4 regions of the Serratia sp. HNCC26DJ244 genome follow, and region 2 is predicted to be linked to each of the others. Evidence: predicted binding sites of a transcription regulator. Region 2 holds the regulator's gene; each other region holds the start of a gene.

The links. The regulator CRP, encoded in region 2, controls carbon source genes, mostly activating them, when cyclic AMP is high. The targets are predictions, from matches to a motif close to ATGTGANNNNNNTCACAT.
Region 1: a site for CRP is predicted at 1,505-1,522, ahead of AC2A06_RS18195 (ABC-F family ATPase). Genes of this name have one in related genera too.
Region 3: a site for CRP is predicted at 1,392-1,409, ahead of rbsD (D-ribose pyranase). Genes of this name have one in related genera too.
Region 4: a site for CRP is predicted at 1,279-1,296, ahead of AC2A06_RS03785 (GntP family permease). Genes of this name have one in related genera too.

The regions. Positions count from the first base shown of each region.
Region 1 covers NZ_JBXUGO010000039.1:6,476-9,692, forward strand. The annotation lists gene AC2A06_RS18185 (ABC transporter substrate-binding protein) at 1-980, shown strand, start outside; gene AC2A06_RS18190 (antibiotic biosynthesis monooxygenase family protein) at 1,035-1,379, shown strand; gene AC2A06_RS18195 (ABC-F family ATPase) at 1,548-3,140, shown strand.
Region 2 covers NZ_JBXUGO010000010.1:21,015-24,231, forward strand. The annotation lists gene AC2A06_RS10075 (OsmC family protein) at 1-397, opposite strand, end outside; gene crp (cAMP-activated global transcriptional regulator CRP) at 841-1,473, shown strand; gene AC2A06_RS10085 (YccS/YhfK family putative transporter) at 1,529-3,217, shown strand, end outside.
Region 3 covers NZ_JBXUGO010000008.1:4,965-8,181, reverse strand. The annotation lists gene kup (low affinity potassium transporter Kup) at 1-1,288, shown strand, start outside; gene rbsD (D-ribose pyranase) at 1,497-1,916, shown strand; gene rbsA (ribose ABC transporter ATP-binding protein RbsA) at 1,924-3,217, shown strand, end outside.
Region 4 covers NZ_JBXUGO010000003.1:157,698-160,914, reverse strand. The annotation lists gene edd (phosphogluconate dehydratase) at 1-517, opposite strand, end outside; gene AC2A06_RS03790 (gluconokinase) at 528-1,049, opposite strand; gene AC2A06_RS03785 (GntP family permease) at 1,439-2,806, shown strand; gene araC (arabinose operon transcriptional regulator AraC) at 2,886-3,217, opposite strand, start outside.

The DNA of each region.
Region 1 (3,217 bases), on a different contig from region 2:
CCGGGCCGTTTAAATTGGCGCAATATCAGAAAGATTCGCGCATTCTGTTTACCGCGTTCCCGGAGTATTGGCAGGGTAAAGCGAAAATCGACCGCTTGATATACAGCATTACGCCTGATGCTTCGGTGCGTTATGCCAAACTCGAGAAAAACGAGTGCCAGGTGATGCCATTCCCCAATCCGGCGGACTTACCGCGTATCAAGGAGAATGCCAACATCAACCTGATGAGCAAAGCGGGGCTGAATACCGGTTTCCTGGCGTTCAATACCCAGAAAGCGCCATTGGATAACGTTAAAGTGCGCCAGGCGTTGGCGATGGCGATTAATAAACCGTCGATTATTGAAGCGGTATTCCACGGGACCGGTACGGAGGCAAAAAACCTGTTGCCGCCAGGTATCTGGAGTGCCGACAGTGAGTTGAAGGATTACGATTACAATCCGCAAAGAGCTAAAGAGCTGTTGAAAGAAGCCGGTTTCGCCGATGGAATGACCATCGATTTATGGGCGATGCCGGTACAACGCCCTTATAACCCTAACGCCAAACGTATGGCGGAGATGATCCAGACCGACTGGGCAAAAATTGGCGTGACGACCAAGATCACCACCTACGAGTGGGGTGAATATCTGAAACGGGTAAAAGAGGGGGAACACCAGGCGGCATTGATGGGTTGGACCACCGCCACCGGTGACCCAGATAACTTCTTTGGCCCACTGTTTACCTGCCAGTCAGCCAACAATGGTTCAAACTCGGCCAAGTGGTGTTATGCGCCGTTTGATCAATTGATCGCTAAAGCCAAATCCATCAGCGATCAGCAACAGCGAGCGGTGCTGTATAAAGAAGCACAGCAGATGATGCATGACCAAATGCCTGCTGTGATGATTGCCCACTCGACGATTTTTGAACCGGTGCGTAAAGAAGTCTCTGGTTATGAAATCGATCCCTTTGGCAAACATATCTTTTATCAGGTCGATATAAAGTAATCATATGCCCTCCCCGGCGACCGGCTGGGGGAGGGTTTCTTTAAGGAGCAAATGATGATCGCGGTGATTTTTGAATTGCAGGCAGCAGACGGGCAGCGGGAAAGTTATCTTGAGCTGGCGGCGCAGTTAAAGCCGCTGTTGGCGGAGATTGACGGTTTTATCTCCATTGAACGCTTCCAGAGCTTGAACGACCCAGAAAAGTTGCTATCACTCTCTTTCTGGCGCGATGAAGCTGCGGTAGAGCAGTGGCGTAACCTGGAACAACACCGCCAGGCTCAGGCTTGTGGTCGGCAAACGGTCCTGAAACATTATCGGTTACGGGTAGCCGAGGTGGTTCGTGATTATGGGCTGGAACCCCGAGAACAGGCCCCTGCTGATAGCCGCCATTTTCATGGTTAGACCACCAAGTTATAAACTTACCAACATCGTATTAGTGGCCGCCGATAGTCATCGGGTCAGCTTTCATTCAGGTTGAGCAAATCATCAGCAAAACTTCCCACATCTCGCTGCCGGGTTATGGCATAATGCGCGCCAAATCACATTTTAATGACATGAAGAGCGAGCGCTGTGTTAAGCACTAACAATATTACTATGCAGTTCGGCAGTAAGCCGTTGTTTGAAAACATCTCTATCAAATTTGGTGGCGGTAACCGCTATGGTTTGATTGGGGCGAACGGTTGTGGCAAATCAACATTGATGAAGATTCTCGGTGGCGATTTGCAGCCGACGGCGGGTAACGTGTTTCTTGACCCCAATGAGCGCTTGGGTAAATTGCGCCAGGATCAGTTCGCTTTTGAACAATTCAGCGTACTTGATACCGTCATCATGGGCCATACCGAACTGTGGGCGGTGAAAGAAGAGCGCGATCGTATCTATGCCTTGGCAGAGATGAGCGAAGAAGATGGCTATAAAGTGGCTGATCTGGAAGTAGCCTATGGCGAGATGGACGGTTATACCGCCGAAGCACGCGCTGGCGAACTGTTGCTGGGTGTGGGTATTCCACAGGAACAGCATTATGGCCCGATGAGCGAGATCGCTCCCGGCTTTAAACTGCGTGTTTTGTTAGCACAGGCGTTGTTCTCCAATCCGGAAATTCTGCTGCTCGACGAACCGACCAACAACCTGGATATTGATACCATCCGCTGGTTGGAGCAGGTGCTGAATGAGCGTAACAGCACCATGGTGATCATTTCCCACGACCGCCACTTTCTGAATATGGTGTGTACCCATATGGCGGATCTGGACTACGGTGAATTGCGGGTCTACCCAGGCAACTATGATGAGTATATGACCGCGGCCACTCAATCTCGTGAACGGTTGCTGGCGGATAATGCCAAGAAAAAGGCACAAATCAACGAACTGCAGTCATTTGTCAGCCGTTTTAGTGCCAATGCCTCTAAATCTAAGCAGGCCACCTCCCGTGCCCGTCAGATTGATAAAATCCAACTGGAAGAGGTTAAAGCCTCTAGCCGCCAGAATCCATTTATCCGCTTTGAACAGAATAAGAAACTGTTCCGTAACGCGCTGGAAGTGGAAGGACTGAGCAAAGGCTTCGATAATGGCCCGTTGTTCAAGAAACTCAACCTGATGGTCGAAGTAGGGGAGAAAATAGCCATTCTGGGTGCTAACGGTATTGGTAAATCAACCTTACTGAAAACATTAGTGGGTGATTTAGCCCCAGATCACGGCAGTGTTAAGTGGTCTGAAAATGCCAGTATTGGCTATTACGCTCAGGATCATGAATACGAGTTTGATGAGACGCTGACGGTATTTGAATGGATGAGTCAGTGGAAACAGGAAAACGATGATGAGCAGGCCGTGCGCGGTATATTAGGCCGCCTATTGTTTAGCCAGGATGACATTAAAAAGCGGGTGAAGGTACTGTCCGGTGGTGAGAAGGGGCGGATGTTATTTGGCAAACTAATGATGCACCGCCCGAATATTTTGATTATGGATGAACCTACCAACCACATGGATATGGAGTCCATTGAGTCATTGAACATGGCGCTGGAATTGTATGAAGGCACCTTGATCTTTGTTTCACACGACCGTGAGTTCGTCAGTTCATTGGCCAGCCGTATTCTGGAAATCACGCCAAACAAGGTGATCGATTTTACCGGCAACTATGAAGACTACCTGCGTAGCCAAGGGATTGTCTGATTTGACGGTGACTAACATGGGCCATTATTGATGGCCCATGATTTAATCCTGCCTGGCGACTGTTCAGTCGCCGCTCT
Region 2 (3,217 bases):
CATGGATTTCAAAACTGTGGGTAATAGTGGCCGCTTTGCCCAACATCAGGGAAACGGAGCAATATTTTTCGGCAGAAAGGTCTACTGCACGTTCCACCACCTTTTCGGTTAGCCCTTTTCCGGTGACAATAAAATGCAGATTGATGTGGGTAAACAGTCGAGGTGCCTCTTCACGGCGTTCTGAAGTCAGTTTCACCTCACAATCGCGCACATCATTGCGGCCTTTTTGCAAGATCGACACCACATCGATAGCGCTGCAGCCCCCCACAGACATCAACACAATTTCCATTGGGCTTGGGGCCTTATCACCCGCATTACCATCCATCAAAATCTGATGGCCGGAAGCAGACTCCCCCAAAAATGTCAGCCCTTCTACCCACTTCACTCTTGCCTGCATATTGTTCACTCCGATTATTTTTTAAAATCAACGTACGCTTTCATAGAGAAACTGACAACGAAACCTGACACTAATCATGCTGAAACGAGACAACACAAGACACCCGCCTCACTCTGTGCTACAAACACAGCTGCAATACTTTTTTCATGGCATCAATTTCAGGGATATATCCTAAGATCATTGGTGAGTTAATGGAACCTAGCTTGCAGCACTTAATACGAGTTAATATGCTAGTGTATAAGTGATTTTTTTACCCAGATTCGTTCAAAATGCCGGTAGGCGACAAACGAACGAGTCTACTACGGCTTGAGTGACAACGGGGATATACCTCACCTCAAAACCTGTTGATAGCCACAACTAAAACATCAGGCTATAAGCACGTTTTACAGGGAACTCTGACCCCTGTGATACAAGGCAGCGATAACAACAGAGGATAATAGCGCATGGTTCTCGGCAAACCGCAAACAGACCCGACTCTTGAATGGTTCCTGTCTCATTGCCACATCCACAAATATCCATCAAAGAGTACGCTGATTCATCAAGGTGAAAAAGCGGAAACTCTTTACTACATCGTCAAAGGTTCCGTCGCGGTGTTGATTAAGGATGAAGAAGGCAAAGAGATGATCCTCTCCTACCTAAATCAGGGGGATTTCATCGGCGAGCTTGGATTATTTGAAGAAGGCCAGGAACGAAGTGCCTGGGTAAGGGCGAAAAGTGCCTGTGAAGTAGCTGAAATTTCCTATAAGAAATTTCGCCAGCTCATTCAGGTTAACCCGGATATTCTGATGCGCCTATCTGCACAAATGGCAAGTCGCCTGCAAGTCACCTCAGAGAAGGTAGGTAACCTCGCTTTTCTTGATGTGACTGGCCGTATCGCACAAACCTTGCTGAACCTGGCAAAACAGCCTGATGCGATGACTCACCCGGATGGTATGCAAATCAAAATTACCCGCCAGGAAATTGGTCAGATCGTCGGTTGTTCACGTGAAACTGTTGGCCGCATTTTGAAAATGCTTGAAGATCAAAATTTGATTTCCGCTCATGGCAAAACCATTGTCGTGTACGGTACCCGTTAATCATTAAAGAAACGGCGCTGCAATGCGCCGTTCTTTGTCTGCTGAACAGCAAAACATGTGGCGCCGCCTGATCTACCATCCAGAAGTGAACTATGCCCTGCGACAAACGTTGGTGTTGTGCCTGCCTGTCGTTGTGGGTTTACTGCTGGGCCACCTGCAACAGGGGCTGTTGTTCTCGTTAGTGCCTGTCTGTTGCAATATCGCCGGGCTGGATACCCCCCATAAGCGTTTTTTCAAGCGCCTGATAATCGGCGGGGCACTGTTCGCTCTCAGCTGTGTTTTGTTGCAACAGGCGCTGTTGTGGCATATCCCATTACCCTTACTGATGCTTGCTATGGCGCTATTGCTGGGTGTCAGCGGGGAAATCAGCCCACTACATGCACGCTTGCTGCCCGCCGCACTGGTTGCGGCCATTTTCTCTCTGAGCATGGATGGCCTACCTATTTGGTATGCCCCGCTACTGTATGCCGTAGGCACTCTCTGGTACGGCCTGTTCACTTGGTTTTGGTTTAAATTATGGAAAGAACAGCCAATCCGTGAATCTTTAAACCAACTCTATATACAGTTAGCTGATTATTTTGAAGCCAAATATTCGCTGCTGACCCAACATACTGATCCTGAAACCGCGCTACCGCCACTGTTGCAACGCCAACAGCAAGTGATGGACCTGATCAGTTTGCTGTATCAGCAGATTAACTTTCTGCCACACGCCAATAATATGGAGCAAAAACGCCTGCAACGAACGTTCCAAGTGGCACTCGACCTGCAAGAACACATTAGTGTCAGCCTACACCAGCCAGAAGAAGTGCAAAAATTGGTGGAGCAGAGTCAAGCTGAGGCGATCATTCGTCGTAATGCTCAAGTAATCGCTGCACGTTTGCGCGTTGTCGCAGAAGATATCCTCTATCATCGGCACTCCCGCCTTTTTAGCATGAAACACGAATTGGCCGCGCTGGAGAAAGTGGCTACACGGCATGCTGATAATCCCGTTGGCCAGTTTTGTTACTACCATTTCAGCCGTATTGCTCGCCTGTTACGTACACAGCGTCCTCTTTATCGTCGAGACCTGATGGCCAACCAGTCACGGTTACCCTTCTGGCCTGCAGTGGTAAGCTATTTATCGTTCAAATCCAACGCACTACGCAATGCAGCCCGACTGGGGGTCATATTGGCTGTAGGCAGTAGCCTAGGCCTGCTGTTGCATCTGCCAAAACCCTATTGGATCTTACTGACCATCATGTTTGTCAGCCAGAACGGTTATAACGCTACACGAGTAAGAATACAGCACCGTGCCCTCGGCACCCTGATTGGGCTGGTGATTGCAGCAGGGCTTTTGCAACTGCAGTTACCAGAATATGTGACGCTAAGCATTATGCTGGCAATCACCCTCACCGCTTATCTGTTCTTGCGTAAAAACTATGGGCTGGCAGTAACCGGATTCACCATTACCGCCGTCTATACCTTGCAAATACTGGATCTCAGCGGCAGTCATTTACTGATACCTCGGCTGATTGATACCTTGATTGGTTGTGTGTTGGTCTTTGGTGGAACGATCTGGTTATGGCCACAATGGCAAAGCGGTCTACTACGCAAAAACGCTCACCAGGCGCTGGAACAGGATCAGGCCGCATTACGTTTATTACTGGAAGAACAAGAGCCGGACCCAAGCAAACTGGCTTATGCGCGGATGCAGGTAAACCAGTCACACAATGCCTTATTTACTTCGCTCAATCAGGCAATGCAG
Region 3 (3,217 bases), on a different contig from region 2:
GTTGCAGGCCCTCAACCCTAAGTGGGCATTCAACTTCTTTGTTGAATATAAGACAGTCTCCTTTTTTGCCATGGGAGCGGTGGTTCTTGCAATTACCGGAGTGGAAGCCTTGTATGCCGATATGGGCCACTTTGGTAAATTTCCAATCCGTTTGGCTTGGTTTGCGGTGGTGTTACCTTCATTGGTACTCAATTATTTCGGTCAAGGGGCCTTGCTGCTGAAATCACCCGAGGCCATCAAAAATCCGTTCTTCTTGCTTGCTCCTGACTGGGCCCTGATTCCTTTGCTGATTCTTGCCACATTGGCTACAGTTATCGCTTCTCAGGCGGTCATTTCCGGCGTGTTTTCATTGACTCGTCAGGCGGTACGTCTGGGGTATTTGTCGCCGATGCGTATTATTCATACCTCGGAGATGGAGTCTGGCCAGATTTATATCCCGGTGATTAACTGGACACTCTATCTTGCTGTCATCTTGGTGATTGTCGGTTTTGAACACTCCAGTAATCTGGCAGCGGCTTACGGTATCGCTGTTACTGGCACCATGGTGTTGACCAGTATTCTTATTACTTGCGTTGCGATTAAAAATTGGCATTGGAACCGCTATTTTGTACTGAGTATTTTACTGATATTGCTGATTATAGATGTTCCTATGTTCTTAGCCAATGCGATGAAACTCTTTTCCGGCGGTTGGCTGCCACTGGTGATGGCATTGATGATGTTCATTATCATGACAACTTGGAAAAGTGAACGTTTTCGCTTGTTGCGTCAGATGCACGAACACGGTAACTCTCTTGAAGCAATGATAGCTTCATTGGAGAAATCTCCCCCGGTTCGCGTTCCTGGAACGGCGGTGTTTATGTCGCGTGCGATTAATGTCATTCCATTTGCGTTACTACATAACTTAAAGCACAACAAAGTATTACATGAACGTGTTGTCCTGCTTACCTTGCGTACCGAAGATGCCCCCTATGTGTCTAATGTCCAACGGGTGACAATTGAACAGTTATCGCCGACTTTCTGGCGTGTTGTCGCTCGCTATGGTTGGCGTGAAAGACCTAATGTTGAGGATATTTTTCACCGTTGCGGATTGGAAGGGTTACCTTGCCGAATGATGGAAACATCGTTTTTTATGTCCCATGAGTCACTGATACTGAGTAAACGCCCCTGGTATTTGCTACTGAGGGGGAAATTGTTTATTGCATTAAGCCGTAACGCGCTGAGGGCTGCTGATCAGTTTGAGATCCCACCTAATCGAGTTCTAGAACTGGGTACCCAAGTGGAAATATAACAATCTGAATTTATTAATTAAATAAAATTTTGTCATCGAATCATTCAAGTTACAGAGGTAGGTAAACGGTAGTTTGAATGAAATTAACCAGGTAAGCGAAACGTTTCGATGGCGATCACATTTTTTCGATTATTGAGTTGTCTTTCTCAGAAATTTTTCTAAACTCTATGGTGAGCGAAACGTTTCGCTGTTGGAGTTAATCTAAAAAATGAAAAAAGGCGTACTACTGAATTGTGATGTTTCTGCGGTTGTATCTCGCCTCGGACATACTGATCAGATCACGATTTGCGATGCAGGATTGCCGATTCCGGCGACAACGCAGCGTATTGACTTGGCTCTGACTCAAGGGGTGCCGACATTCTTACAGGTTGTCGGCGTGGTCACGCAGGAAATGCAGGTAGAAAGCGCTATTCTGGCGGAAGAGATTGTTAAAAATAATCCGTCGCTCCATGAAATGTTACTGGCTCAACTAAAACAAATTGGCCAACTCCAGGGAAACACCATCAGTGTAAGCTATATCAGCCATAGTGCTTTTAAAGTGCAAACTGAACATAGCCGGGCGGTGATACGCAGTGGAGAATGTTCGCCTTATGCGAATGTGATCCTCTGCGCCGGCGTAACATTCTGAGGCATTTATGCAACCTTTACTGGAACTTAAAGGGATTGATAAAGCCTTTCCCGGCGTGAAAGCACTTTCTGGCGCTGCCCTCAGCGTTTACCCAGGTAGGGTAATGGCGTTGGTGGGGGAAAACGGTGCCGGAAAGTCAACCATGATGAAAGTGCTTACTGGTATTTACAGCAAAGATGCTGGCAGTCAGTACTATCTTGGTAAAGAAGTGACCTTCAATGGGCCGAAGGATTCGCAGGAGGCGGGCATCGGCATCATTCATCAGGAACTGAACCTGATCCCACAGCTAACCATTGCTGAAAATATCTTTTTGGGGCGTGAGTTTGTCAATCGGTTTGGCCGCATTGACTGGAAACGTATGTATGCCGAAGCGGACAAACTGCTGGCACGCCTCAACCTGCGTTATAGCAGCCACCGTCTGGTCGGGGAACTGTCGATTGGTGATCAGCAAATGGTGGAAATCGCCAAAGTGTTGAGCTTTGAATCTAAAGTTATCATCATGGATGAACCTACCGATGCGCTGACCGACACTGAAACTGCCTCTCTGTTCAATGTGATCAATGAGCTGAAAGCCGAAGGGTGTGGCATTGTTTATATTTCCCATCGGTTGAAAGAGATCTTTGAAATCTGCGACGATGTGACCATTTTCCGTGATGGGCAGTTTATTGCTGAACAGCCGGTTGTTCAATTGCAGGAAGATACGCTGATTGAAATGATGGTTGGGCGCAAATTGGAAGAGCAATATCCACGCCTGAACTTGCCTCGAGGTGAAAAACGTCTGCAAGTTAGCCATGTTTCCGGCCCGGGTGTTAATGATGTCAGCTTTACTCTGTATAGCGGTGAGATTTTGGGTGTTGCTGGCTTGATGGGTGCTGGCCGTACCGAGTTAATGAAAATCCTATATGGCGCTGCACCGCGCAAAAGTGGCACAGTGAATCTGGATGGTCATGATGTGATCACCCACTCTCCCCAAGATGGTCTGGCAAACGGCATCGTCTATATTTCTGAAGACCGTAAGCGTGATGGCCTGGTACTGGGGATGTCAGTAAAGGAAAATATGTCGCTTACTGCCCTGCGTTATTTCAGCCGTGCTGGTGGTAGCTTGAAGCATTCAGATGAACAAGTCGCCGTGAGTGATTTTATCCGTTTGTTCAATATAAAAACCCCTTCAATGGAACAGCCTATTGGGTTACTTTCCGGCGGAAATCAGCAAAAGGTGGCGATAGCTCGCGGTTTGATGACTCGGCCAAAAGTGTTGATCCTTGATGAACCTACTCGTGGTGTCGATGTCGGGGCGAAGA
Region 4 (3,217 bases), on a different contig from region 2:
CGAATTCTAACGCCCCCATCAATTGGCCCGGCGCAATTTTGTCACAAATACCCAACAGAAGTGTGCCATCAAACATATTATGGCTGAGTGAAAATGCCGTAGACTGGGCAATAAGATCACGCGAAAACAGAGACATATCCATTCCCGGCTGCCCTTGTGTCACCCCATCACACATTGCAGGAACGCCCCCCGCTATCTGTGCGGTATGACCGAGTGGCGCCAGCGCTTGCTTAATTTGGTCTGGATACTCTTTATAGACCTGATGTGCACTCAGCATATCATTGTAGGCACTGACAATGGCTAAGTTCGCCCGGGTCAAATCGAGAATATTGGCCTTGTCCTGCGAACAGGATGCCGCTACCGCATGGGCCAAATTGCCACAAGATAGCGATGCTTTCCCCTTGCCCTTCGACTGCTGCTGCTTTGCCACTACCAAAAATTGCTGGCGCAAGGCACGACTACGCTCCACAATCCTTTCAGTCACGGCACTTACTATAGGATTGAGCTGTTTGTTCATCGCTTTTATCCTACCTATTTGCGGTGTCGAGCTGATTCAATGCAATTAATGCACGCTCAACCACGTTATCAATATCAGTGTCGATATCGACCACTGCGACTTGCAGCTCATTATCAGGTCGCTCTAAGGTATTGAATTGGCTTTCTACCATATTCTGTTTCATAAAGTGCCCTTTACGCGCCATCATACGAGCCATGATCAAATCAAAACTACCATCAAGAAAGACAAAACTGACATTTTGGTTACCGTTGCGGATCTGGTCACGGTAACTCTTTTTCAGTGCCGAGCAGACAATAACCCCTTGTTCATTTTTACTTTCTAAACTGAAAGCGGCATCACGAATGCGCTCTAGCCAAGGTTTGCGATCTTCATCATTCAAAGGCTGTCCACTGGCCATTTTTATAATGTTCGCTTTAGGATGAAGGTCATCCCCATCAATAAACTTTGCCCCCAACCGTTGTGCAAGCATGGCTCCAACCGTGCTTTTTCCGCTGGCGCAAACGCCCATCACAATAATACTACTACCGGCCATATGAACTCCTCGCATTGTATTCTGGGTATCTCCCTCATCCTTCAAGTTGCCTGGCTGTCGGTGGCCGTGACCTACGGCATCAACACTTAAGGGTCATCCTGAAGTACTTGGATCATCCTTAACTACGACAGTGCAGTTAACTCACTAGGCTGTTCGGCACATGCGTTCAGCTCGTTTTCTGGAACTGGAGTCGCTGCCTAGCGGTATCCCGACCTGCATCTTGATAGAAATTTGGTATAGATCTCATTTTTGAATAACAGTTGAAAATATGACTTTATATTACTCACTTTACCAGTAACATGTTACCCGTAACTTTTAGATTTGTGAGCTGAAACACGAAGCAAACTATTCATAAAAGCAAACAATCCATAAAATAATGAGGTACAGCCATGGAGCAAATAACTAACCCCACGCACTTGCTGATCATTGCAGGTTGCGCTATCGCTGCTCTACTCTTTTTAATAATGAAACTGAAAGTTCATGCTTTCGTCTCTCTTACTTTGGTCAGTTTAGGTACCGCACTGGCAACAGGCGTTAGCCCTGACAAAGTCGTTCCAACCATGATGACTGGCTTTGGTGGCACCCTGGCTTCTGTGGCTTTGTTGGTCGGCTTAGGTGCCATGATCGGCAAAATCCTGGAAATAACCGGAGGGGCAAAAGTCCTAGCAGACACCCTGATTGGTCGTTTCGGTGAAAAGAAAGCCCCTTTCGCACTGGGGGTGGCCTCCTTACTGTTCGGCTTCCCGATCTTCTTTGATGCGGGTCTGATCGTCATGATCCCGATTATTTTCAGCGTGGCTAATCGCTTTGGTGGCTCATTGCTGAAATATGCCCTACCTGCTGCCGGTGCATTTGCTGTTATGCACGCCTTCGTTCCACCACATCCTGGTCCTGTCGCCGCTGCCGATCTGTTAGGTGCCGACATGGGTTTACTGCTGGTTATTGGTCTGTTGGTTGCTATCCCAACCTGGTATCTAGGCGGGTATTTATTCGGTCTGTATGCGGGCAAAAAATTCAATATTCCGTTATCAAAACTGCTGTTTAATGATGAACAAATCATTGATAACGACAAGCTGCCCGCTTTCGGCACTGTCTTGTTTATTCTGTTGTTACCTGTTTTATTGATCTTTTTGGATACTGGCCTGAATACGTTGAGTGTCACTGGCGTCATTGATGGCAAAAGTACCGTTGTTCAATTCCTCCGTATGTTCGGTAAAACCCCTGTAGCACTGTTAATCACGCTGCTGGTTTGCTTGGTGGTCTTTGCCAAAGATTTTGGTATGAGCAAACTGGAAAAACTGTGCGGTGACTCATTAGCGCCAATCTGTGCTGTGATTCTGGTTACCGGTGCAGGCGGGATGTTCGGCGGTGTGTTGCGTTCGAGTGGTATCGGTGATGCATTAGCCGGTGTGCTGCAAGACACCGGTATGCCGCTGATTGTCGCTGCATTTGTCATCTCTACCTGTTTGCGCGTTGCACAAGGGTCGGCGACGGTAGCATTGACTACCACCGCTGGGCTTATCTCACCTATCGTGGCGCAGACTACCGGTTTATCCAGCCTGGATTTATGCTTTATCGTTATCTCTATCGCAGGGGGCGCAACCGTACTTTCTCACTTCAACGATTCTGGTTTCTGGCTGGTTTCTCGTCTTATGGGTATTGACGAAAAAACCACTTTAAAAACCTGGACGGTGATGGAAACGCTGTTGGGCAGCATTGCATTTATTATTGTTGCCACGCTCAGTATCTTTTTGTAAGACAGTAAATGAAAACACGGGGCAGAGAATTGTTATCTGTCCCCGTCAATCCCCACCTCGCTCCTCATACCTCATAGCATCACAACGGCGTAGCACATTTGCGATATTCACTTGGGCTCACGCCGACGCGTTTTTTAAATACCCGCGAGAAGTAGAGTTGGTCGTCATAACCGACTTGTTGCCCAATGGCCGCGACGGACATCGGGGTGGTTTGCAACAAGAGTTTAGCCCGGATAATCCGCTGATCTTCACGCCAACGTACAATACCCACCCCGACCTGCTCACGGAACAGGTGGGCCAGCCGTGAGGGCGAGAGAAATACCTGCTGTGCCAGTGCCTCTACCGATATCTCGGCAGCAAGGGATTCACTTAGGATCTGGCAAGCCTGAAGGACCCGGTGGTCAATCGTCG